DNA from 3 places in the Streptomyces bacillaris genome. Region 2 is predicted to be linked to each of the others. Evidence: riboswitches for the same ligand, from Rfam matches in the RefSeq annotation. Region 2 holds a riboswitch; each other region holds the start of a gene.

Region 1 (6,763 bases), 5.0 Mb from region 2:
TTCGGCATCGCCAACCAGCTGCTGGCCGCTGTCGCGCTCGCCGTCTGCACCACCCTGCTGGTGAAGTCCGGCCGCCTGAAGTGGGCCTGGGTCACCGCCGTACCGCTCGCCTGGGACGTGGCGGTCACCCTCACCGCGAGCTGGCAGAAGATCTTCTCCTCGGACGTGAAGATCGGCTTCTTCGCCCAGCGCGACAAGTACCAGGCGGGCATCGACGCGGGCGAGGTGCTGGCCCCCGCCAAGTCCATGGACGACATGCGGACCATCGTCACCAACTCCACCGTCGACGGGGTGCTCTGCGCGCTCTTCGCCCTCCTCATCGTCGTCGTCCTCGTGGACGCCGGCCGGGTCTGCTACAAGGCCATCCGCGACCCGGAGACCGTCAAGCTCCACGAAACGCCGTTCGTGCAGTCGAAGTTCGTCGCCCCGGCCTCGCTCTTCGCCACCAAGGAGGAGAAGGCCGAGCTGGCGGAGGCCGGTGTCGGACCCGAGGGCGGCCTGCGCAAGGAGCCGGCCGGGACGGGGAGCCGGACATGACCGTCGCGGACGTACGGCGGCTGGCGGGACGGATCCGTTTCTACGTCCGTGAGCTGACCGGCGAGGCCGCGTACGACCGCTATGTGGCGCACGCCAGGACACACGATCCGGACACGCCGGTGATGAGCCGCCGGGCCTTCGAGCACAGCCGCACGGACGCCCGCGAGGCGGACCCCCGCGAGGGCTTCCGCTGCTGCTGACCACCGTCGGCCGATCGGGGCCGCCACACCCCTCCGGGGGCGCGGCGGCCCCTTTCCGCGCCCCCGGACGAGCCCGTCCGCCGCTCGATTCCCCGGTGCGCGGAGCCGCGACCGTACGTAAGGATGTGCCCATGACATCGCACACCCGGTCGCCCCGGCTCCGGCCCCTGCTCCTGGCCGCGGCCCTGGCACTGGCGGCGGTCACGGGCTGCGGCACCGCGTCGGCGCCCGGCTCGGAGCCGACGGCGGAGCGGAGCTCTTCGGCCGAACCGGCGCCCGACCGGGCGGAGCTGGAGGCGCGGGCCGCCGCCGCGCAGCTCGTCACGGACCATGTCTGGGTGACCGAGGCCGCGGGCTACGCCCTGGCGCGCCAGTCGGTCGGGGTGCTCGGTGACGACGGGTTCGGCAGCTCCTACACCGCGCCGGACGGCGGCCTGCTCCAGCTGTCGGTGGAACGCCGCCCGCACGCCGTGGCGGACTGCACGGGCGCCGCCGCGCCCGCCGACGGTGAGAAGCCCCTGGTGACGTGCGAGCGGGACGGCGAACACTGGTACCGCGCCACGGAGTCGGACCACGCGTACGCCCGGGAGCAGGACGGACTCGTGATCACGGTGAGCGGGGCGCGCGAGAAGGTGGACCGGGCGACGCTGCGGTCGGCGGCGCGGGCCGCCCACCGCGCCGACGGCCACGAGCTGGACCGGGTGCTGCCGCCCGCCGGGGGCGGCTCCGGACAACAGCCCGTCGAGCGCGGCGATCTGCCGCCGGTGGGCGACGGCGCCCCGGACAACGAGGTGGGAGCGAGCGGCTGATGGATCTGACGATCAGGGTGGCGGAGCCCGGCGAGTACGCCGTACTCGGCGAGATCATCGCCGAGGCCTATCTCGGCGATGGTCTGCTGGACGGCCCTCAGGACCCCTACCTTCTCAGACTGCGGGCAGTGGAGCAGCGGGCGGCCGAGGCCGAGGTGCTCGTGGCGCTCGACGCGGACGGGGTGGTGCTCGGCGGTGTGACGTATGCCGCTCCCGGCACTCCGTGGCGCGATATCTCCGGTCCGGACGAGGCCGAGTTCCGGATGCTCGCCGTGGCCCGCGCGGGGCGGGGACGGGGCGTGGGAGAGGCGCTCGTACGGGCGTGCGTCGAGCGGGCCCGGTCCGCCGAAGGCGTCCGGGGGCTGGTGCTGTCGACGCAGCCGGCCATGCTCCCGGCCCATAGGATCTACCGTCGGCTCGGCTTTCTGCGGACCCCTGAGCGGGACTGGGAGCCGGTGCCGGGCCTGCGCCTCCTGACCTTCCGGCTGGAGCTGGAGGCGGCCTCCTGAAGGGCACAAGGAATCAACGCGACACAACATGTGGGGGCCGCATCATCTGGCGGCCCCCACATGTATGCTCGACCTCGCTGTCGCCGCAGGGGAATCCGGTGCGAATCCGGAACTGTCCCGCAACGGTGTGATCAGTGTGCTTTGCACACCCGAAGTCCGAAGACCTGTCGACAGTACGTCCGGCTCGACCGAACCGGACGGCAGACGTCCGGGCCTCGCGGATGGGCCGGTGGACGCCGTAGCAGTGCTGCCTTCCCAGGCATCGTGCTGCCCGGTTTCCCCGCTCGCCGCCGGCCCCCAGCCGAGCGAGGGAAAGCCCAGTGACCATCGCGCCCGCCGATCCGGTTTCAGCCACCGAATCCGCTGCCTCCACCGCGTCCGGAGAAGGCACGACCGACGGACCCGGGACCGCCCTGCTGCGGACCCTGACCGACCTCACCGTCGATCTGCCCGACACCGACCCCGGACGGGTCGCCGCCTCCGCGCTCCGCGGGCGCAACGCCCGCTCCGACGAGGCCGAGCTGCGCACGCTGGCCACCGAGGCGGCGGCGGGCCTGATCTCCGAGGACCCGGCGTACTCCAAGCTCGCCGCCCGGCTGCTGACCCGGACGATCGCCGACGAGGCCGCGAGCCAGGGCGCCACCTCCTTCTCCGCCTCGGTCGCCGTCGGCCACCGCGAGGGCCTGATCGCGGACCGCACCGCCGCCTTCGTGGAGCTGCACTCCGAGGCGCTGGACGCGCTGGTGGAGCGGACGCTGGCCGAGGGCGCGGACGACCGCTTCGGCTACTTCGGTCTCCGTACGCTGCACAGCCGTTACCTGCTGCGCCACCCGCTCACCCGTCAGGTCATCGAGACCCCGCAGCACTTCATGCTGCGCGTGGCCGCCGGTCTGGCCGAGGACGAGTCGGTGCGGGCCCTGGACGAGGTCGCCGCGCTCTACGGGCTGATGAGCAAGCTGGACTACCTCCCCTCCTCCCCCACGCTCTTCAACTCCGGCACCCGGCACCCGCAGATGTCCTCCTGCTATCTGCTGGACTCCCCCAAGGACGAGCTGGACTCGATCTACGACCGCTACCACCAGGTGGCGCGCCTCTCGAAGCACGCGGGCGGCATCGGCCTCTCCTACTCCCGTATCCGCGCCCGGGGTTCGCTGATCCGGGGCACCAACGGGCACTCCAACGGCATCGTGCCGTTCCTCAAGACGCTGGACGCCTCCGTGGCGGCGGTGAACCAGGGCGGCCGGCGCAAGGGCGCGGCGGCGGTCTACCTGGAGACCTGGCACGCGGACATCGAGGAGTTCCTGGAGCTGCGCGACAACACGGGTGAGGACCAGCGGCGTACGCACAACCTCAACCTGGCGCACTGGATCCCGGACGAGTTCATGCGCCGGGTCGACGCGGACACCGAGTGGTCGCTCTTCTCCCCCGCCGACGTGCCCGAGCTGGTCGACCTGTGGGGCGACGAGTTCGACGCGGCCTACCGCGCGGCCGAGGCCAAGGGCCTGGCCCGCAAGACGATGCCGGCGCGTGAGCTGTACGGCCGGATGATGCGCACCCTCGCCCAGACCGGCCAGGGGTGGATGACGTTCAAGGACGCCTCCAACCGGACCGCGAACCAGACCGCCGAGCCGGGCCGGGTCGTGCACTCCTCGAACCTGTGCACGGAGATCCTGGAGGTCACCAACGACGGTGAGACGGCCGTCTGCAACCTGGGCTCGGTCAACCTGGGCGCGTTCGTGGCCGACGGCACGATCGACTGGGACCGTCTGGACTCCACCGTCCGTACGGCCGTGACCTTCCTCGACCGGGTCGTCGACATCAACTTCTACCCGACCGAGCAGGCCGGGAACTCCAACTCCCGCTGGCGGCCGGTCGGTCTGGGCGCCATGGGCCTCCAGGACGTCTTCTTCCAGCTGCGCCTGCCGTTCGACTCGCCCGAGGCCCGCGCGCTCTCCACGAAGATCTCCGAGCGGATCATGCTGGCCGCGTACGAGGCGTCCTGCGACCTGGCCGAGCGCTCGGGCCCGCTGCCCGCGTGGTCGGAGACGCGTGCCGCGCGCGGTGTGCTCCACCCCGACCACTACGACACCGAGCTGAACTGGCCCGAGCGCTGGGACGCCCTGCGCGCCCGGATCGCCAAGACCGGCATGCGCAACTCGCTGCTGCTCGCCATCGCGCCGACCGCGACGATCGCCTCGATCGCCGGTGTGTACGAGTGCATCGAGCCGCAGGTCTCCAACCTGTTCAAGCGCGAGACGCTCAGCGGCGAGTTCCTCCAGGTGAACGCCTACCTGGTGGACGAGCTGAAGAAGCTCGGCGTCTGGGACGCCCGCACCCGTGAGGCGCTGCGCGAGGCCAGCGGCTCGGTCCAGGGCTTCGCGTGGATCCCCGAGGACGTGCGGGCGCTGTACCGCACGGCGTGGGAGATCCCGCAGCGCGGTCTGATCGACATGGCGGCGGCCCGTACGCCGTTCCTCGACCAGAGCCAGTCGCTCAACCTGTTCCTGGAGACGCCGACGATCGGCAAGCTCTCCTCGATGTACGCGTACGCCTGGAAGCAGGGGCTGAAGACGACGTACTACCTCCGCTCGCGCCCGGCGACCCGGATCGCCCGTGCCGCGTCCGGCCAGGCGGCGGCCGCCGCCCCCATCCCCGTACAGCAGGCGACGGCTCCTGACGCGGACGCCATCGCCTGCTCCCTCGAAAACCCCGAGTCCTGCGAGGCCTGCCAGTAATGAGCACCACGAACAACGAGAAGAACCTGCTCGACCCGGGATTCGAGCTGACCCTGCGTCCCATGCGCTACCCGGACTTCTACGAGCGCTACCGGGACGCGATCAAGAACACCTGGACCGTGGAGGAGGTCGACCTCCACTCGGACGTGGCCGACCTCGCCAAGCTGTCGCCGGGTGAGCAGCACATGATCGGCCGCCTGGTCGCCTTCTTCGCGACCGGCGACTCGATCGTGGCGAACAACCTGGTCCTGACGCTGTACAAGCACATCAACTCCCCCGAGGCGCGGCTGTACCTGTCGCGGCAGCTCTTCGAGGAGGCCGTGCACGTCCAGTTCTATCTGACGCTGCTGGACACCTACCTGCCCGACCCGGACGACCGGGCGGCGGCGTTCGCGGCGGTGGAGAACATCCCCTCCATCCGCGAGAAGGCGCAGTTCTGCTTCAAGTGGATGGACTCGGTCGAGACGATCGACCGCCTGGAGACGAAGGCCGACCGCCGTCGCTTCCTGCTGAACCTGATCTGCTTCGCGGCGTGCATCGAGGGGCTGTTCTTCTACGGCGCCTTCGCCTACGTCTACTGGTTCCGCTCGCGCGGTCTGCTGCACGGCCTCGCCACGGGCACCAACTGGGTCTTCCGTGACGAGACGATGCACATGAACTTCGCCTTCGAGGTCGTGGACACCGTCCGCAAGGAGGAGCCCGAGCTCTTCGACGACGCTCTCCAGCAGCAGGTCACCGACATGCTGAAGGAGGCCGTCGAGGCGGAGCTGCAGTTCGGCCGCGACCTGTGCGGCGAGGGCCTGCCCGGCATGAACACCGAGTCGATGCGCCAGTACCTGGAGTGCGTCGCCGACCAGCGCCTGGCCCGCCTGGGCTTCCCGACGGTGTACGGCTCGGAGAACCCGTTCTCCTTCATGGAACTGCAGGGCGTCCAGGAGCTGACGAACTTCTTCGAGCGCCGCCCGTCCGCCTACCAGGTGGCGGTGGAGGGCTCGGTCGGGTTCGACGACGACTTCTAGACCCGCTCCGGATCCCTACGACGGAAGGCCCCACTGCGCCGAGCGCGGTGGGGCCTTCCGCATCCCGTCACGGCATGACGAGGGCCGACCGGACGGAAAAATACTTGGACCAGACCAAGCCTCGGCGTGCACACTCTCAGATCGATCACGCCCGACCGGGCCCGGCTCGCTCAGAGAGGCGTACATGCCCGTCATCGAAGTGGCAGACCTCGTCAAGGAGTTCAGCCGACCCAAACGGCAGGAGGGCCCCTTCGCGGGCATCCGTACGCTGCTGACCAGGGAACAGACCGTCAAGCGTGCCGTCGACGGCGTCAGCTTCACGGTCGAGCAGGGCGAGATGGTCGGCTATCTCGGCCCCAACGGCGCGGGGAAGTCCACCACCATCAAGATGCTCACCGGCATCCTCGTCCCCACGTCCGGCACGGTCACGGTCGCCGGTGCCACACCCTGGCGGGACCGGTCCCACAACGCCCGCCGGATAGGCGTGGTCTTCGGCCAGCGCAGCCAGCTCTGGTGGGACCTGCCCCTGCGGGACTCGCTCTGGCTGATCGGCCGTCTCTACGACGTGCCGCAGGCCCGGTTCCGCGAGAGGCAGCGGCAGTTCAGCGAGGTGCTGGACCTGGGCCCGTTCCTCGACACCCCCGTCCGCCAGCTCTCCCTGGGCCAGCGGATGCGCGGCGACCTCGCCGCCGCGATGCTCTACGACCCGGACATCCTCTACCTGGACGAGCCGACCGTCGGGCTCGACGTCATCGCCAAGGAGCGAATACGCACCTTCGTCGGGGAACTGAACCGGGAGTCGGGTACGACGGTCGTCCTCACCACCCACGACCTGGACGACGTCGAGGAACTCTGCGACCGGATCGTCCTCATCGATCACGGCAGGGTCGCCTACGACGGCGCGGTGGACGAACTGAAGGCCCGCTACGCCCCGCACCGGGAACTCGTGGTGCA
Region 2 (6,763 bases):
TGGCCGCGCTGCCCGGCGTACGGGTGCGGCGGCTGCCCGCCCGGATGGGCTCCCCGGTCGACCACTGCCTCACCTCCTTCGACCGGTACTTCGTCCCGCGCGAGGCGCTGCTCGCCGGGGAGCAGGGGCGGATCGGCGCGGACGGCCGGTTCACCAGCCGACTGGCCAACCGCAGAAGGCGGTTCCTCCTCTCCATCGGGCGCGTCACCCCCGGCAAGCTCTCCATGAGCGCCTGCGCCGTCGGCTCCGCCCGGGTCACCCTCGCGATCGCGATCCGGTACGCGGGCCACCGGCTGGTCTCCGGGGCGCGCGGCGACCGGCGGGTGCCCGTCTACGCGCACCGCAGCCACCACGGCCCGCTCGCCGGGGCGATGGCCACCGTCTTCGCGATGAGCCTCCTGCACCGCAGGGCACTGGACCGCTGGGAGTCCGCCCCGGCTGCCGACCGGGCCGAGGCGGAGCGTCTGGTCGCCGTCGCCAAGGGGTGGATCACCTGGCAGGCGCGCGGCGTCATCGTCGAGTGCCGGGAGCGGTGCGGGGCGCAGGGGCTGCTGGAGAACAACGGCATGACCGAGCTGTTCACCGGAATCGAGGGGGCGATCACCGCCGAGGGCGACAACCTCGCCGTCCACGCCAAGGCCGCCGCCGAGATGCTGTTCGGCGTCACGGTCCGGGACGAGGAGGAGGGGGACGGGCCCGGCGACCTGGACGACCCGCACTTCCTGGGACGGCTGCTCGCGGCGGTGGAGGACATCTGGTTCGACCGCGCCCGGGAGCGGATCAGCGCCGCCCCGGCCGGGGACCCGCTCGGCCGGTGGAACGCCGCCTCGGGCCCGGCGCTGCGCGGGGTGGAGGCGTACGGCTACCGGCAGGCGGGCGAGGCGTTCGAACAGGCCGTGGCCGCACTGCCCGAAGGACCGGCCCGCGAGCGGCTCACCGAGCTGCACCGGCTCTTCGCCCTCCGGTGGATCGCCCGCAACAGCGGCGACCTCCTCGCCGCCGGACGGCTGACCGCCGGACAGGTGTCCGCGCTGCCCGACGCGGAGGAGCGGCTCATCGCGACCGTCGCCCGGCACGCCCCCGAGCTGGTGCGGTCCTTCGCGCTGCCGGAGCGGCTGATGTCGGACTGGCCGATCGCCGGACCCGGTTACGCGGACGCCTACGACGACCCGGAGGGGCCCTGGCACCGGGACCGCGGGCCGGCAGGGACCGGGGCGGGCGCTTCGGGCGGGAGCGGCAGCCGCACGGGAGAGGGGAGCGGCACCCGTACGGGCGCCGGGGCCGGGCGTCGTACGGCGGATTTCCTGCGGCCCGCCTGTGGCAGCAAGCGGCGGCGGCCGCTGCGCGAGAAGGTCGCGGCGCTCGGGACGCGCGGGGTGCTGCTGGCGTACTGGGGGACCACATCCGTGCTCTCCCGGTGGTTCGAGAAGCCGCAGGTGGGCGCAGATGAATCGGTTCGCCCCAGGGCGTAACCGGAAGATCTTCATCCAGTTACTTCGGCGGGGGCTGATTTCAGCCACCCGCCCCGCGTCAAGCCCCCGATGGGTTGATGAAGCCGTCGGCGGGCCGATGAACCGATGAGAGGAAACGCCGTGCAGACCCAGACCATCCACCCGAAGATCACCGAGGTACTCACCGGGACGTTCAAGGTGCCCGCGGCCGAGATCCTGCCGGAGTCCACGATGGACAGCCTGGAGATGGACTCCCTGGCCGTCGCGGAGTTCGCCGTCATCATCAAGGAGACCCTGGGGGTCACCGCCGACTCCGAGAAGCTCTACAAGGACGCCACGCTCGCCGACATCACCGCGTTCATCGACGCGGCCGTCGGCGGCGAGGCGGCGGGCAGTGCGGTGCCGGTGAGCAACACCCGATGAACCGACCCGCCATCGCCGTCACCGGCCTGGGCATGATCACCCCGGCCGGCCACACCACCGACACCACCTGGGACGGCGTCTGCCGAGGCGGTTCCTTCGCCCGCACCGTCCCCGAACTGCACGGCTGCGCCGTCGACTTCGCCTGTACGGTCACCGGCATCGACCTGGACGGAGCGGTCGGCGGCCGCAGCGCCTTCCGGATGGGCCGGTACGTCAAGTTCGCCGTCCTCGCCGCACGGGAGGCGGTGGCCGACGCCGGGCTCGACCCCGCCCACTGGGACGGCGCCCGCGTCGCCGTCGTCGTCGGCACCAGCAGCGGAGGCTCCGCCGGACTCACCGAACAGGCCGTCGCCCTGGAGCGGCGCGGCCCCGAGGCCACCTCGCCCTCGGGCATCCTGCTCACCATCCCGAGCATGCCCGCGGCCGAGATCGCCATCCAGATGAAGGCCACCGGCCCCAGCCTGGCGCCCTGCACGGCCTGTTCCTCCGGGGTGACCGCCCTCTCCGTGGCCCGCGACATGCTGGCGCTCGGCCAGTGCGACATCGCGATCGCCGGGGCCACCGAGTCGATCGTCTTCCCGGTCGCCATGACCGGCTTCGCCCGCTCCGGCGCGGCCGCCCTGCGGGACGCGGACGGGCCGGAGGGCGGCGACCCCGCCCGCCTCTGCCGCCCCTTCGCCGCCGACCGGGCCGGGCTCGTCATGGGCGAAGGCGCCGCGATCATGGTCCTGGAGCGGGCGGCGGACGCCCGGGCCAGGGGAGCGGCCCCCCGAGCGCTGCTCGCCGGCACCGGCGCCACGACCGACGCCCACCACCCGACCTCCCCGCACCCCTCCGGGGCGGTCGCCCAGGCCGCCGTGGAGGCGGCGCTGAGGGACGCGGGCTGGCGGGCCGAGGACGTGGAGCACGTCAACGCGCACGGCACCTCGACGCCCCTGAACGACGCGACCGAGGCCGCCCTCATCGGCCGGGCCTACCCGCACCGGCCGCCCGTCACCGCCCCCAAGGGCGTCCTGGGCCACTGCATGGGGCGGCCGGGGCCATTGAGGCGGGGCTGACCGTCCTGACGCTCCAGCACGGCATCGTCCCGCCGATCGCCAACCTGGACGCCCCCGACCCCGGGTTCGCCATCGACTGCGTCACCAAGACCCCGCGTGAGGTGCCCGTACGACGGGCCGTCAGCCACTCCTTCGGGTTCGGCGGACAGAACGCGGTGATCGCCCTGGAGGCCCCGTAGACCGTCCGACAGGCCCCCTGAGGGGCGGCCGGGCCGGTGCGGCGGGACGATCCCGCGCCGCACCGGCCCACGGGGGAGCGGCCCGCGCACCGGCTCCGACCTGGGCGAAGGCCCGTGATAGCTTGCCGGGGCCAGTCGAACCCCGGCGACGGGGTCAGGGAATCCGGTGCGAGACCGGAACTGACGCGCAGCGGTGAGGGGGACGGGCGGGGCCACGGCCACTGGAGCACCCACACGCTCCGGGAAGGCGTCCCGCCCGGACGAACCCGAGTCCGAAGACCTGCTGGCACCCGCGCCCCGCACCCGGGGCACGGAACCGTACGACGGGCTCCGCGGCTGGGCCCAGAGACAACCGAGGTCCTCCGTGCTGCCCCAGGCCACCCCCGCCCCGATACGTACCGCCGCCCTCCTCGCGGCCGCCGCCGTCCTGCTCACCGCCTGCGGCGGCGGGACCACCACATCCTCCGCCGAGGGCGGCGACCAGGCCGACGGCTTCCCCGTCACCCTGAAGAACTGCGGGCGCACCGTCACCGTCAAGGCGCCGCCCCAGCGGGCCGTCTCGGTCGACCAGGGATCGACGGAGATCCTCCTCTCACTGGGCCTCGCCGACCGGCTCGCGGGCACCGCCACCTGGAGCGACCCGGTCATGAAGGGCCTGGAGAAGGCCAACGCGGGCGTCGAGCGCATCTCCGAGAACCGGCCCTCCTCGGAGAAGGTCCTCGACAAGGAGCCCGACTTCCTCTCCGCCTCCTTCGCCTCCACCCTCGCCAAGGGCGGCGTCGCACCGCGCGAACAGTTCGAGAAGCTGGGCGTGCCGACCTACATCTCGCCCGCCGACTGCGTCGGCAAGGACAACAGCGGCGGCGGCGACGGAGCCCGTACCGCGCCCCTCACCATGGACAGCGTCTACACCGAAGTCCGGGAACTCTCCCAGGTGTTCGGCGTCCCCGAGCGCGGCGACGCCCTGGTGAAGAAGCTCCAGGAGCGGGTCGCGAAGGCCACCGAGGGCATCGACGGCTCGAAGGCCTCCCTCCTCTACTGGTTCTCCGACTCCAAGGCCCCCTACCTCGCGGGCTGTTGCGGCGCCCCCGGCGTCATCACCAGGGAACTCGGCGCGAAGAACGTCTTCGACGACACCCACGACGAATGGCCCCAGATCAGCTGGGAGACCGTCGCCGACCGCAACCCCGACGTCCTGGTCATCGGCGACCTGAGCCGCACCATGCAGACCGCCGAGAGCGCCGAGAAGAAGATCGAGTTCCTGGAGTCCAACCCGGTCACCAGGACCATGGACGCCGTGAAGAACCGCCGTTACGTGCTGCTCAGCGGCCAGGCCATGAACCCCACCATCCGGACGGTCGAAGGACTGGAGCGCGTCGCCGCCGGGCTGCGCGACTTCGGACTCACGGGGTGAGCGCCGGCCACCCGACGGCGAAGACGTCCCCCGGGGCACGGCGGGTGGGCGCGCCGTTCCAGGCGCTGCTCTGGACCGGCGGACTCGCGCTCCTGCTGCTCTCCACAGCCGTCGCCGTCACGATCGGGCCCGCCCGGATCTCCGTCCCCGACGTCTGGTCCGCCGTCGCCTCCCACCTCGGCTTCGGCACCTCGGAGCTGAGCCCGATCCGGGACGGCATCATCTGGAACCTGCGCATGCCCCGCACCCTGCTCGCCGCCGTGTGCGGGGCCGGGCTCGCGGTGTGCGGCACGGTGATGCAGTCCCTGCTGCGCAACCCGCTCGCGGACCCCTTCGTCCTCGGCGTCTCCTCGGGGGCCTCCACCGGGGCGGTCGTGGTGGTCGTCCTCGGGGTCGGCGGGGGAGCGGTGTCGCTCTCGGCCGGGGCGTTCGTCGGGGCCCTCTGCTCCTTCGCCCTGGTCCTGCTGCTCAGCCACACCCTCGGCGCCACCACCGACCGGGTGGTCCTCTCCGGGGTCGCCGCGATGCAGCTCTTCTCCGCCCTGACCTCCTTCGTCGTGATGACCTCCGCCGACGCCGAGCAGACCCGCGGAGTGCTCTTCTGGCTGCTGGGCTCGCTCAGCGGGGTCGGGTGGGGCGAAGTGGCCCTCTGCACCGCCGTCCTCGCCGTCTGCCTGGTGATCTGCCTGGCCCACGCCCGTACGCTCGACGCCTTCGCCTTCGGGCAGGAGGCCGCGGCCGCGCTCGGTGTCGACGTCGCCCGCACCCGGATCGTGCTGCTGTGCACCACCGCCCTGCTGACCGCCGCCCTCGTCAGCTCGGCCGGGGCGATCGGCTTCGTCGGCCTCGTCCTCCCGCACGCGGCCCGCGCGCTCACCGGCTCCGGCCACCGGCGGCTCCTGCCGGTCACCGCGCTCGCCGGGGCGATCTTCCTCGTCTGGGTCGACACCCTGGCCCGGACCGTCCTGGACCCGCAGGAAGTGCCCGTCGGAGTGGTCACCGCGCTGATCGGCGTCCCCGCCTTCGTCCTCGTCCTGTACCGCACCCGGAGCGCCTCATGAGCCCCACCACCGGCGGCGGCCTGCGTGCCGAACGGGTCGGCCGGAAGGCGGGCGGGCGGCTCATCCTCGACGGCGTCGACATCACCCCGCCACCCGGCGCCACCGTCGGACTGCTCGGCCCCAACGGCTCCGGCAAATCCACCCTGCTGCGCATCCTCGCGGGGCTCCTCGCCCCGGACACCGGCACCGTCACCCTGGACGGCGACCCGCTCACCGGCCTCGGCCGCCGCACCGTGGCCCGCCGGATCGCCGTGGTCGACCAGCACGCCGTCACCCAGGTCGACCTGAGCGTCCTGGATGTCGTACGCCTCGGCCGCATCCCGCACCGCCGCGCCTGGTCCGCCCCGGACCGCGGTGACGAGGAAGCCGTCACCGACGCCCTGCGGCGCACCGGGCTCACCGACCGGGCCGCCCAGTCCTGGCACACCCTCTCCGGCGGCGAACGCCAGCGCGTCCAGATCGCCCGCGCTCTCGCCCAGCAGCCCCGCGAACTCCTCCTCGACGAGCCCACCAACCACCTCGACATCCAGCACCAGCTGGAACTGCTCGCCCTGGTCGCCGCACTGCCCCTGACCAGTGTCGTCGCCCTGCACGACCTCAACCTGGCCGCGATGTTCTGCGACCGGATCACCGTGATGAAGGCGGGCCGGGTCGTCGCGGGCGGCACCCCGGCCGAGGTCCTCACCGAGGAGCTGATCGAGGACGTGTACGGGGTCCGTGCGGTCGTCACCCCGGACGGGCCGGAGGGACGACCTTCGGTACGGTTCCTGCCGCGTCGGTAGCCGTCGGGGTCCGGCATGAATGCCGGGCAGGAGGCACCGGTCCCGGACAGCCCGCCGGGCGGACCCGTCGTACGGGCCCGCCCGGAGGTCGAGGACATGGGAGCGGCCTTCCGGCCGCCGGAAGGAGGTGCCGTCAGCGGCGGCGCCCCTGGCCGAACTCGCCACCGGCGTCCTTGCCGGTGCCCATGTCCTTGCCGTCCGCGTAGTCGATCTTCTCCTTGCGGATCTCGGCCGAGACTTCCTTCTGCTCGGTGACCCGCTCGGTCTCCAGCCGCACCCGCTCCACCGGGACGGCCTCCTTGCGCACGGTGGCGCGCTCCGCGTGCAGGGTGACCTCCACGTCCTGCTCGCCGAAGTCCGTCGTACCGGTCACCTTCTCACCGGGCTGCAACGGC
Region 3 (6,763 bases), 2.3 Mb from region 2:
AGGAAGAACGGGCCGCCGGTCAGGGCCGTGAGCACGCCGACCGGGATGTCCTGCGGGGCGGCCAGCGTGCGGGCGGCGAGGTCCGCGAGGACCAGGAAGACCGCCCCGCCGAGCGCGACCACCGGCAGCAGCGCGCGGTGCGAGGCGCCCACCGCCATCCGGGCCATGTGCGGGACCATCAGCCCGACGAAGCCGATCGCCCCGCTGTACGCGACGAGCGCCCCGGTCATCAGCGAGGCGAGGACGAAGACGGCGGCCCGGAAGCGGGCGGTGTCCAGGCCCAGCACGGTCGCGCCCTCCTCCCCCACCAGGAGCAGGTCGAGGGGGCGGGCCAGGGTGAGAAGGACGGCCGTACCGGCGATCAGGGCGATCACGGGGAGCGCGAGCATGTCCCAGCGGGCCGCACCGAGGCCGCCGAGGGTCCAGTAGAGGACCTCCTGGAGGTGGTCGGCGCGGGCGGAGGTGACCAGGATCAGGCTGGTCAGGGCGGAGAGGATGTAGGAGACGGCGACCCCGGCGAGGACCAGCCGGTTGGTGGTGAGGCCTCCCCCGCCGCGCGCCAGGGTGTAGACGAGCAGCAGCGAGAGCAGCGCCCCGGCGAAGGCGGCGGCGGGGATCGTGACGGTGGTGGCGAGGGAGGCGCCGATGCCGAGGACGATCACCAGGACCGCGCCGGTGGAGGCCCCGGAGGAGACGCCGAGGAGGAACGGGTCGGCGAGCTGGTTCCGTACGAGGGCCTGGAGGACCGTGCCGATGACGGCCAGTCCGGCGCCGACGACGATGCCGAGCAGGACCCGGGGCAGCCGCACGTCCAGGACGATCGTGCGGAACGGGCTCGCGTCCGCCCGCCCGGTCAGGATGTCGATGACCTGGCCGGGCGGGATGCGGACGGAGCCGAGAGCGAGGGCGGCGACCACGGCGGCTGCGAGGAGGGCGGCGAGGACGCCGACGACCAGGGTGTAGCGGAGCAGCCGCCGCGGTGCGGGGGTGCGGCAGGTCACGGGGTGGTGGCCGCCGGGTGGAGCTGGGCCGCGAGCTTCTCGACGGCGGCGGGGACGCGGACACCGAGGACCACGTCGGAGAGCGGCATCACCGCGAAGCGCTTGTTCTTGATGGCCGGGACGTCCGCGAGGGCCGGGTCGGTGAGGAGGCGCTTCTTCTTCTGTTCGACGGTGGTGGAGCCGTAGTCGTAGATCACGATCGCCTCGGGCTTGCGGGCGACGACGTTCTCCCAGGAGGCGTCCCCGAAGGACTTGTCGAGGTCGGCGAAGATGTTGGTGCCCCCGGCGCGCTTGATCAGCTCGTTGCCGATGCCCTTGCCGCCCGCGGTGAACGCGGTCTTGTCGCCGCTGTCGTAGACGAAGACGGGGAGCGGCTTGAGGTCCGCCAGCTTCTTCGCCGTCGCCTCGTTGTCGGCCTTGGCCTGCTTGATCCAGGCCTCGGCGCGGTCGGTGACGCCGAAGGTGCGGCCGACCTCGCGGATCTCCTCGTAGAGGGTCTCCATCGGGGTGTCGGCCTTCGCGCAGCTCTCGGTGTTGAGCCGGGTCTCGATGCCGGCCTTCTTCAGCGCCTCCCGGCCGCGCCCGTCGCCCGCCGCGAACGCGCTGGCGTAACCGCCGTAGACGAAGTCGGGGTTGGTGGCGAGGACCTGCTCGTAGGAGGGGTACTCCTTGGCGATGACCGGAACGGAGGCGTAGTCCTTCGCGTACTTCGGCAGGACCTTGTCGTCGAGGTAGGCGGTGCCGACGAGGGACTTGGTGAGGCCCAGCTCCAGCATGATCTCGGTGACGTGCTGGTTCATGGTGACCACGCGCTTGGGCGGGGCCTTGTACGTGGTGGTGACACCGCAGTTGGTGACGGTGTACGGGAAGCCGTCGCTCTTCTCCGCGGCCTCGGGCTTGCCCTTGGCCTCGGTGGAGGTCTCCGAGGAGGAGCAGGCGGTGAGGGCGAGCGGGAGCAGCACGGCGGCGGCTATGAGCGCGGGGGTGCGCCGGGACATGGCGGGGCCTCTCCGGGGGATTTCCGCGTCCCCTGGTCGATGCGGGAGAAGGCGGCGGGCCAGTTCCTGGCTTCCGGGCCGCCCTTCCGCGCGGAGTCGTCCACCGGGGAGTCGTCCGTACGGGAGGGGGCCCGGTCACAGTGGCGGGACCGTGCCGGATTCGCACCGGCTTCCTGGTTCCCGCTGCCTTGTGTTCGGGTCTGGGGTGCAGTGTGCCAGACGGGTCCGGAGGGTCGGCGGGGCCCCCGGGAAGGAGCGGCGAGGCTCAGTACGCCTCGACGACCTGCACGTCTTCCTCGGTGATCTCGCCGTCCACGATGCGGTACGAGCGGAACTGGAAGGGGCCCGAGCCGTCGGTGTCGGCGGTGGAGACCAGGACGTAGTGGGCGCCGGGCTCGTTGGCGTACGTCACGTCGGTGCGGGAGGGGTAGGCCTCGGTCGCGGTGTGCGAGTGGTAGATGATCACGGGCTCCTCGTCGCGGTCGTCCATCTCGCGGTAGAGCTTGAGGAGGTCGCCGGAGTCGAACTCGTAGAACGTGGGCGAGCGGGCGGCGTTGAGCATGGGGATGAAGCGCTCGGGGCGCCCGGTCCCGGCCGGACCCGCCACCACGCCGCACGCCTCGTCGGGGTGGTCGGCGCGGGCGTGGGCGACGATCTGGTCGTGGAGCGCCTGGGTGATGGTCAGCATGGCGCCAGGATAAGACCGACCGGGAACCGGGGGGTGGGAGAAGGAGCGGGGCTGGGTGCGTGCAGATGCAGGGCGGAGGATTGAGTCAACGCGATGGGGTCTCCCCTGTTCGAGCGAAGCCGAGAGCTTGGGGAAGTTGGTGATTGACGACAACGCCGCAGATGCGCGTGCCCAGCCCCGCGACGCCGCCCCCCGGTTGCCGGTCGGTCTGAGCATGCGGGCCCTCGCGTACCGGTGGGTGGTACGTGAGGGCCCGCATGGTGGACGCCGGGCCGTGGGGGGAAGGGGAGTGGCCGGGGCGCCCGGGAGGAGGGCCGGTCCAGGGCCCGGGGTGATCGGGCCCGCCCTCGGGGTCGTAGGGGGGGTGGGTGGTGGTCGACGGCCCACCCTCGGGGTCGGTGCTCGGCGCAAGCAGGTGGGATGCTCGGCGGAGCCCGGGTCAGCGCTTGGCGAAGGCGGTGTTCTCCGGGTTGCGCGACTTGAGCACCAGGTAGGAGACGCCGAGGACCAGCGCCCAGAGCGGGGCGCAGTAGAGCGAGATCCGGGCGTCCTTGTCGACCGCCATCATCACGATGACCATGCCGATGAAGCAGAGCGCGAACCAGCTCGTGTACGGGGCGCCCGGGGCCTTGAACGAGGAGTGCGGGAGCACGCCCTGGTCGGCCAGGCGGCGGTAGCGGATCTGGCTGATCAGGATCATGATCCAGGCCCACATGCCGGAGATGGTCGCGAAGGAGACGACGTAGTTGAACGCCTCGCCCGGCCACTGGTAGTTGATCCAGACGCCGACGAGCATCAGGGCGGCGGAGAAGGTGGTGCCGGTGAGCGGCAGGCCGTTCTTCGTCAGCTTGGTGAAGGCGCGCGGGCCCTGTCCGTTCATGGCCAGGTCGCGGAGCATGCGGCCGGTGGAGTACATGCCGGAGTTGCAGGAGGAGAGCGCCGCGGTCAGGACGACGAAGTTGACGATGGCGGCGCCGATGCCGAGCCCCATCTCCTCGAAGGCCTTCACGAACGGCGAGACGCCCGGCTTGAAGGTGGACCACGGCACGACCGACAGGATCATGATCAGGGCGCCGACGTAGAAGACGGCGATGCGCCACGGCACGGTGTTGATGGCCTTGGGCAGTACGGTCTTGGGGTCCTTGGACTCGCCCGCCGTGACGCCGACGAGTTCGACGGCGAGGAAGGCGAACATGACGATCTGGAGCGTCATCAGCATGCCGCCGATGCCGTTCGGGAAGAACCCGCCGTCGTTCCAGAGATTGGAGACGGTCGCGGTGTCGCCCGCGTCGGAGAAGCCGATGGTCAGGACGCCGGCGCAGATGAGGATCATGCCGACGATCGCGGTGACCTTGACCATGGAGAACCAGAACTCCAGCTCACCGAAGAGCTTCACGGAGATCAGGTTGGCACCGTAGAGAATGACGGTGAAGACGAGCGCGGAGAGCCACTGGGGAATGTCCCACCAGTACGTCATATAGGTGGCGGCGGCGGTGACTTCGGTGATTCCGGTGACGACCCAGAACAGCCAGTACGTCCAGCCGGTGACGAATCCGAAGAAGGGGCCGATGAATTCGCGCGCGTACTCCGAGAAGGAGCCGGACACCGGGCGGTACATGAGCAGTTCGCCCAGCGCCCGCATGATGAAGAAGATGACCAGGCCCGCGAGGCAGTAGGCCAGGATGAGGCTGGGTCCGGCCCGGTCGATCGCTTTGCCCGCGCCGAGGAAGAGCCCGGTACCGATGGCTCCGCCGATGGCGATCATCTGAATCTGACGGGCTCCCAGACCTCGCTGGTACCCCTCGCCACTGGTCTCGGCCGCCGCGGCGCCCGCGCCGGGCTTTCCGCTGTCGGCCTGTCCCTCGTCGACCCGTGCCGATGTCATGTGTGGTGCGCCTTTCTCCACGCCGATCCGCGCCCTCAAGGCTGCGGATCAGGTCCTGATCCCCCCGGATATGGATGGAGTGCCACCGGCGTTCGGCCGGCTCGTGGCGACCCCCGGGAACAGGGGTGGCGTCCCCGGGCGATCGTGAAGATTTATCACGGCCGTCACAGGACACCGTGGGACATTCTGTGGCGCACCCCACAGATAAAAGCGGACAAGAAACCCCATCCGCCAGGAAAGGCACTTATGTCTTGGGGCGATCATTACCCGGATCTGAGCGTCCGTTGAGCGAACGGAGTGTGCGCGGAGTATGCGCGGACCGGCCCGGGACGGGAGCGGCCCCGATTACGGCATCAGGGTTTCGACGAGCGTTTCCTGGAGCGCGCCGAGCCAGAGATAGGCCATCACCATGGGCTTGCGCGGGTCGCTGTCGGGGAGCCGGTAGAGCGAGCCGTTCTCGCCCTCGTCCTCGTCGGAGACCTCCAGCCGGGTGCCGATGGTGAGGCGCAGGTCGTTGAGCGCGCCGAGCCAGGCGCGGCACTCCAGGGCGGTGAGCGTGAGCACGGCCGCGCCGTCCCCGGCGGGCGAGAGGGCGTCCAGCGTCCGTACGACGGCGAGGGCGTCCTCGCGCTTGCGGGAGCGCAGGTCCATCTCGGTGAAGCGGCGGAACTCGGCGGACAGCTCCCGCAGCTCCTCCTCGCTCGTGCCCTCGGGGGCGGACCCGTCGGGGCCGCCGTACGCGTCGGGGAAGAGCCGGGCGAGGGCCGGGTCGGAGGGCGGCTTGCTGGGCCCTTCGGCGAAGAGCGCGGCGAGCGGGTCCTCACCCTCGGCGGGGGTGTCGCCCGGACCGATCAGTTCGAGCAGCTGCACGGCGAGGGAGCGCAGGATCGAGATCTCGACCTCGTCGAGCGCGACGGCCGCGCCGCCGCCCGGGGTGGCCTCGAAATGGCCGGCCATGGATTCTCCGATGGTGGGACGGACGGGGCAGGGACGCCGGGGCGGCGGTCGCGGCCCCGGGGCCGGGGGCTAGTTGCGGTCCTGGGTGAGGGTGGCCCACAGCCCGTAACCGTGCATGGCCTGGACGTCGCGCTCCATCTCCTCGCGGCTCCCGCTGGAGACGACGGCGCGGCCCTTCTGGTGCACGTCCAGCATGAGCTTGTGGGCCTTGTCCTTCGAGTAGCCGAAGTAGGCCTGGAAGACATAGGTCACATAGCTCATCAGGTTGACCGGGTCGTTGTGGACGAGCGTCACCCACGGGACGTCCGGCTCAGGGACCACGAAGGTCTCCTCGGCCGAATCGGGACGTTCGATCTCCAGCGGGGTAGCAACGCTCACCTGTCCCATGCTGCCACCCGGACGGGTCCGGCGCACAAACGGACCCCACATCTCGTCACTTTGACGAATAGGGGGTAGCATCCCAGCCATGAACTCAGCGGACCTCGGGCGACGGGTCGGCGTTCCGTCGACCGCGCTCTTCACCGACCAGTACGAGCTGACCATGGTGCAGGCGGCACTCAAGGCGGGCACCGCCTCCCGCCGCTCCGTCTTCGAGGCGTTCACCCGCCGGCTGCCCGAGGGGCGGCGGTACGGGGTCGTCGCGGGCACCGGCCGGGTGCTGGACGCGGTGGAGAACTTCCACTTCGACGACGAGATGATCGGCTTCCTGCGCCAGCAGCGCATCGTGGACGAGCCGACCCTGCAATGGCTGGCGGACTACCGCTTCAGCGGCGACATCTGGGGCTACCCGGAGGGCGAGGTGTACTTCCCGGGCTCGCCCGTCCTGCGGGTGGAGGGCTCCTTCGCGGAGTGCGTGCTGCTGGAGACGGTGATCCTCTCGATCCTCAACCACGACTCCGCCATCGCGGCGGCCGCCTCGCGGATGTCGGCCGCCGCCGGGGGGCGCCGGCTGATCGAGATGGGGGCGCGGCGCACCCACGAGCTGTCGGCGGTGGCCTCGGCCCGTGCGGCGTACGTCGGCGGGTTCGACGCCACCTCGGACCTGGCGGCCGGGTTCCGGTACGGGATCCCGACGGTCGGCACCAGCGCGCACGCCTTCACCCTGCTGCACGACACCGAGCGGGACGCGTTCCGGGCCCAGGTGGACTCGCTGGGCCGGGGCACCACGCTGCTGGTCGACACCTACGACGTGGCCGAGGCGGTGCGGGCGGCGGTGGAGATCGCGGGGCCCGAG

What was found. Region 2 has a riboswitch for cobalamin ahead of DJ476_RS32545 (ABC transporter substrate-binding protein). Riboswitches for the same ligand answer to the same signal wherever they lie in the genome.
Region 1: it holds a riboswitch for cobalamin, as region 2 does, so the genes downstream of both, DJ476_RS10000 (ribonucleoside-diphosphate reductase subunit alpha) here and DJ476_RS32545 (ABC transporter substrate-binding protein) in region 2, are expected to answer to the same signal.
Region 3: it holds a riboswitch for cobalamin, as region 2 does, so the genes downstream of both, DJ476_RS22205 (ABC transporter substrate-binding protein) here and DJ476_RS32545 (ABC transporter substrate-binding protein) in region 2, are expected to answer to the same signal.

What each region holds. Positions count from the first base shown of each region.
Region 1 covers NZ_CP029378.1:2,443,393-2,450,155, forward strand. The annotation lists gene DJ476_RS09980 (carbon starvation CstA family protein) at 1-537, shown strand, start outside; gene DJ476_RS09985 (YbdD/YjiX family protein) at 534-737, shown strand; gene DJ476_RS09990 (hypothetical protein) at 869-1,546, shown strand; gene DJ476_RS09995 (GNAT family N-acetyltransferase) at 1,546-2,055, shown strand; cobalamin riboswitch at 2,108-2,241, shown strand; gene DJ476_RS10000 (ribonucleoside-diphosphate reductase subunit alpha) at 2,376-4,790, shown strand; gene DJ476_RS10005 (ribonucleotide-diphosphate reductase subunit beta) at 4,790-5,809, shown strand; gene DJ476_RS10010 (ABC transporter ATP-binding protein) at 5,994-6,763, shown strand, end outside.
Region 2 covers NZ_CP029378.1:7,448,596-7,455,358, forward strand. The annotation lists gene DJ476_RS32530 (acyl-CoA dehydrogenase family protein) at 1-1,472, shown strand, start outside; gene DJ476_RS32535 (acyl carrier protein) at 1,593-1,874, shown strand; partial or broken gene DJ476_RS32540 (beta-ketoacyl-[acyl-carrier-protein] synthase family protein) at 1,871-3,111, shown strand; cobalamin riboswitch at 3,227-3,413, shown strand; gene DJ476_RS32545 (ABC transporter substrate-binding protein) at 3,476-4,525, shown strand; gene DJ476_RS32550 (FecCD family ABC transporter permease) at 4,522-5,586, shown strand; gene DJ476_RS32555 (ABC transporter ATP-binding protein) at 5,583-6,368, shown strand; gene DJ476_RS32560 (PRC and DUF2382 domain-containing protein) at 6,502-6,763, opposite strand, start outside.
Region 3 covers NZ_CP029378.1:5,106,786-5,113,548, reverse strand. The annotation lists gene DJ476_RS22210 (FecCD family ABC transporter permease) at 1-1,001, opposite strand, end outside; gene DJ476_RS22205 (ABC transporter substrate-binding protein) at 998-1,999, opposite strand; cobalamin riboswitch at 2,040-2,234, opposite strand; gene DJ476_RS22200 (Mov34/MPN/PAD-1 family protein) at 2,265-2,687, opposite strand; gene DJ476_RS22195 (amino acid permease) at 3,127-4,572, opposite strand; gene DJ476_RS22190 (DUF2017 domain-containing protein) at 4,918-5,529, opposite strand; gene clpS (ATP-dependent Clp protease adapter ClpS) at 5,599-5,916, opposite strand; gene DJ476_RS22180 (nicotinate phosphoribosyltransferase) at 5,996-6,763, shown strand, end outside.